DNA from 2 places in the Streptomyces sp. NPDC006174 genome. Region 1 is predicted to be linked to the other one. Evidence: riboswitches for the same ligand, from Rfam matches in the RefSeq annotation. Region 1 holds a riboswitch; the other holds the start of a gene.
The links. A riboswitch is a leader RNA that binds a small molecule or an ion and turns the genes downstream of it on or off. The one in region 1 is predicted to bind S-adenosylmethionine.

Region 1 (2,389 bases):
TGGTCAGGCGGAGGCGAGGCCCGCGGCGCGGAACGCGTCCAGACTCGGCTTGATGGTCGCCGTCGCCTGCGAGGTCGCGGAGACCGCGTCGAGCGTCTTGAGCCCGTCACCGGTGTTCAGGACGACGGTGGTGAGCGCCGGGTCGATCACGCCGGCCTCGATCAGCTTCTTCGTCACGCCGAGCGTCACGCCGCCCGCCGTCTCGCCGAAGATGCCCTCGGTGCGCGCCAGCAGCTTGATCGCGTCGACCACCTGCTCGTCGTTCACGTCCTCCACCGCGCCGCCGGTGCGACGGGCGATGTCCAGGACGTACGGGCCGTCCGCCGGGTTGCCGATGGCCAGCGACTTGGCGATGGTGTTCGGCTTCTGCGGCCGTACGACGTCGTGGCCGGCCTTGAAGGCGGCGGACACCGGCGAGCAGCCCTCGGCCTGGGCGCCGAAGATCTTGTACGGCTTGTCCGCGATCAGACCGAGCTTGATCAGCTCCTGGAACCCCTTGTCGATCTTCGTCAGCTGGGAGCCGGACGCGATCGGGATGACGATCTGGTCGGGCAGCTGCCAGCCGAGCTGCTCGCAGATCTCGTACGCCAGCGTCTTGGAGCCCTCGCCGTAGTACGGCCGCAGGTTGACGTTGACGAAGCCCCAGCCCTCGCCGAGCGGGTCGCCGATGAGCTCGGAGCAGAAGCGGTTGACGTCGTCGTAGTTGCCCTCGATGCCGACCAGCTCACCGCCGTACACCGCGGCCATGACGACCTTGCCCTGCTCCAGGTCGTGCGGGATGAACACGCAGGAGCGCAGTCCGGCGCGGGCGGCGGCGGCGCCGACGGCTCCGGCCAGGTTGCCGGTGGAGGAGCAGGAGAGCGTGGTGAAACCGAAGGCGCGGGCGGCCTCGACGGCGATCGCGACGACGCGGTCCTTGAAGGAGTGCGTCGGGTTGCCGGAGTCGTCCTTGACGTACAGACCGCCGGTCACGCCCAGCTCGCGGGCGAGGTTGTCGGCCTTGACCAGCTTGGTGAAACCGGGATTGATGTTGGGCTTCTCCGCGACATCGGCGGGAACCGGCAGCAGCGGGGCGTAGCGCCAGATGTTGTTCGGGCCGGCCTCGATGCGCTTCTTCAGCTCCTCGGCGGAACCGGTCGGCAGGTCGTACGCCACTTCCAGTGGCCCGAAACAGGACGCACAGGCGAAAAGGGGGCCGAGCTCGAAACGCTCGCCGCACTCGCGGCAGGAAAGCGCCGCGGCGGGACCGAGGTCCACGGAAGCGGTGGTGGCATTACCTGCGATGGTCTGAACAGCCATGATGGCGGAGGCCCTTTCTCCTCATCTTCCTTGCGGCGCATTTCGCCACAAGACGGAATTGGCACCTTCCCCACCGTGACCTCGCGGTCGGTAGGAGGGTTGCCGGGACTTCAACGGGCCGTTCCCTCAGTCCCTCTGGATGAGCTCTGTGGCACTGGATCTTCGATCCAGGCGTTTGTCTGCGGACGGACCCCGACATGCGACGGTCATCCGCGTTGTTCAAGACTGTAACCGAAGGACCGGACTGTTGAGATAGTCGTCCGAACGGCGAGATGGATCACATACCGCTCACACACGAGGAGTCCCGACCGTGCTCGAAGAGGTGGAACGCTGGCTGACCAGGCGTTCCTGGTCGTCCGCCGACCGCCCGCTGAACCGGCTCACCGACGCCCGGGCCGCCGATCCGCACCGTACGTCGGTGAGCGTGGTGCTGCCCGCGCTGAACGAGGAGGCCACGGTCGGCGCGATCGTGGCGACGATCCGGCGCGAGCTGATGGAGAAGGTCCGGCTGGTCGACGAGCTGGTGGTGATCGACTCCGGTTCCACCGACGCCACCGCCGCCGCCGCGCGCGCGGCGGGCGCGCGGGTGGTGCACCGGGACGCGATCCTGCCGCGGATTCCAGCGCTGCCCGGCAAGGGCGAGGTGCTGTGGCGGTCGCTCCTGGTGACCAGCGGCGAGATCGTCTGCTTCGTCGACGCGGACCTGAGGGACTTCTCGGCGGACTTCGTCTCGGGAACGGTCGGCCCGCTGCTCACGGACCCCGCCGTGCAGTTCGTCAAGGCGATGTACGACCGTCCGCTCGGTGACACCGCAGGCCAAGGCGGCCGCGTCACCGAATTGGTGGCACGTCCGCTGCTCAATCTGCACTGGCCGCAGCTGGCCGGCTTCGTGCAGCCGCTGGGCGGCGAGTACGCGGTGCGGCGCTCGCTGCTGGAGCGGCTGCCGTTCCCGGTCGGTTACGGAGTGGAGCTGGGGCTCCTGGTGGACGCGCTGCACACCGTGGGTCTGGACGCGCTGGGCCAGGTGGATGTGGGCGTACGGCGCCACCGGCACCAGGACGGGCAGGCGCTGGGCCGGATGGCGGCGGCG
Region 2 (2,389 bases), on a different contig from region 1:
CGGTACGCGGCCAAGGCCCGCCGCGAACTCGGCGCGCAGACCACGTTCAACATCCTGGGCCCGCTCACCAACCCGGCCCAGGTACGCTCCCAGGCCATCGGCGTGGCCGACGCCCGGATGGCACCCATCGTCGCGGGCGTCCTCGCGGAGCGCGGCAACTCGGCGCTCGTCTTCCGCGGCGACGACGGGCTCGACGAGCTGACCACCACCGCCACCTCGCGGGTCTGGGTGGTCCGGGACGGGAGTGTCCGCGAGGAGCCGTTCGACCCGCGCGACGTCGGCCTCCCGCTGGTCCCCGTCGAGGCGCTGCGCGGCGCCGACGCCTCGTACAACGCCGATGTGGCCCGCCGCCTGCTGGACGGCGAGGCCGGCGCGGTACGGGAGGCGGTGCTGCTCAACTCGGCGGCGGCGCTGGTCGCCCTCGACCCGGGCACCGGCACGCTGACCGAGCAGATCGCGGCGAAGATCCAGGTGGCCGCCGAAGCCGTCGACTCCGGTGCGGCGAAGCACGCGCTGGAGCGGTGGGTGGCGGCCAGCAACGCCTGAAATCGGTCAGGGGCGCAGTCCGGATGCCGGACTGCGCCCTTGCGCGTGCGCATACATATGGCAAGATGCTGCGCAGGTCATGAGTGACAGCGACTACGGCCCCGGCCCGCTGTCCGGCAACCCTCCGTCCGTGGCGGGGTGCCCCGGGTGAAGACCAGGCCGTAGGCAGCGAGGTCTGCGGCAAGCGCGGGCCCCTCGGCGTCCAGTGGACGTCAGCCCCCGGGGTCCTGGTCCCTAGGGAGCCTTCTGTGAGCAAGCGAATGCGTTAGGGCTCGTCCCAGGGCTTTTTCCTGCCCTGAGCTGACCGCCCTTCTTCAGCGCGCCTTCTTTTCCTTCCTTCTCCGCGCCGCCGCGTATCCGCAGGCGCGCGGATTTCGCCTGCCTGTTACGGGAGTTCGCCATGTCTGTCTCCACCGCTGCCATCGACCCGTCGGTTTGTGCCCCGCTGCCCGTTCTGGGGCAGGATGTCACTGTTCCGCTCGTCACCGGCGGTGAAGTCACCTACGCCGCACTCGACTACGCCGCCAGCGCCCCGGCCCTCCAGCGGGTCTGGGACGACGTCGCCGCGTACGCCCCGTACTACGGCAGCGTCCACCGTGGTGCCGGATACCTCTCGCAGCTCTCCACCGACCTCTTCGAGAACAGCCGCCGCACGGTCGCGGAGTTCCTCGGCTGCCGCGCGGAGGACCAGGTCGTCTTCACCCGCTCGACCACCGACTCGCTCAACCTGCTGGCCGCCGCGGTCCCGGCGAACTGCCAGGTCTTCGTGTACGAGACCGAGCACCACGCCTCGCTGCTGCCCTGGCGCGACGCCCAGGTCACCTACCTCAACGCGCCCCGTACGCCGGGTCAGGCGGTGGAGACCCTGGAGCGCGCGCTCGCCGACCGCGACCCCTACGGCCCGGCCCTCGTCTGCGTCACCGGTGCCTCCAACGTGACCGGCGAGCTGTGGCCGGTGAAGGAGCTGGCCGCCGCCGCTCACGCGCACGGCGCCCGGATCGTCCTGGACGCCGCGCAGCTGGCCCCGCACCACCCCGTGGACATCGCCGAACTGGACGTCGACTGGGTCGCGTTCTCCGGCCACAAGGTCTACGCGCCCTTCGGTTCCGGCGTCCTCGCGGGCCGCGCCGACTGGCTCCAGGCGGCCGAGCCGTACCTCGCCGGCGGCGGCGCCTCCCGCAAGGTCGCCCGGCGCGCGGACGGTGGCGTGGACGTCGACTGGCACACCACGGCCGCCCGCCACGAGGCCGGTTCGCCCAACGTCATCGGCGTCTACTCCATCGCCTCCGCCTGCAAGGCCCTCACCGAGGCCGGCTTCGACAGCCTGGTCGCCCGGGAGCAGGAGCTGGTGAGCCGGGTCCGCGAAGGGCTCGCCGAGGTTCCCGAGGTCCAGGTGCTCTCGCTCTTCGGCGACGACGCGCCCCGCGTCGGCGTCATCTCCTTCGTGGTGCGCGGCTGGAACAGCTCGCACTTCGCCGCCGCGCTCTCCGCCGAGTACGGCATCGGCGTCCGCGACGGCCTCTTCTGCGCCCACCCGCTGGTCCGTACCCTCCTCGGCAGCGACCCGCAGGACCCGGGCGAGTGCGGCGCGCCGGAGGCCGAGCCGGGCGAGCGGTCCCTCAACGCGATCCGGGTCAGCTTCGGCGCCGGTACGCCGGACGAGCACGTCGAGCGGTTCCTGCGCGCGGTCTCCGAGCTGGTCCGCGAGGGCGCCCAGTGGAAGTACCGCACCGAGGACGGCCGTTGCGTCCCGGACCGCGGCGAGGCCGCACAGATCTGAGGCCGGCAAACACGTCGGCCGGGAACAGGCAGCGCGCCTGTCCCCGGCCGACGTACGTCGGAC

Region 2: it holds a riboswitch for S-adenosylmethionine, as region 1 does, so the genes downstream of both, ABZ267_RS16420 (aminotransferase class V-fold PLP-dependent enzyme) here and thrC (threonine synthase) in region 1, are expected to answer to the same signal.

The regions. Positions count from the first base shown of each region.
Region 1 is NZ_JBEXTJ010000014.1:146,360-148,748, reverse strand. It holds gene thrC (threonine synthase) at 4-1,299, opposite strand; SAM riboswitch class I at 1,318-1,445, opposite strand; gene ABZ267_RS28070 (glucosyl-3-phosphoglycerate synthase) at 1,610-2,389, shown strand, end outside.
Region 2 is NZ_JBEXTJ010000006.1:379,936-382,324, reverse strand. It holds gene trpD (anthranilate phosphoribosyltransferase) at 1-546, shown strand, start outside; SAM riboswitch class IV at 622-739, shown strand; gene ABZ267_RS16420 (aminotransferase class V-fold PLP-dependent enzyme) at 947-2,326, shown strand.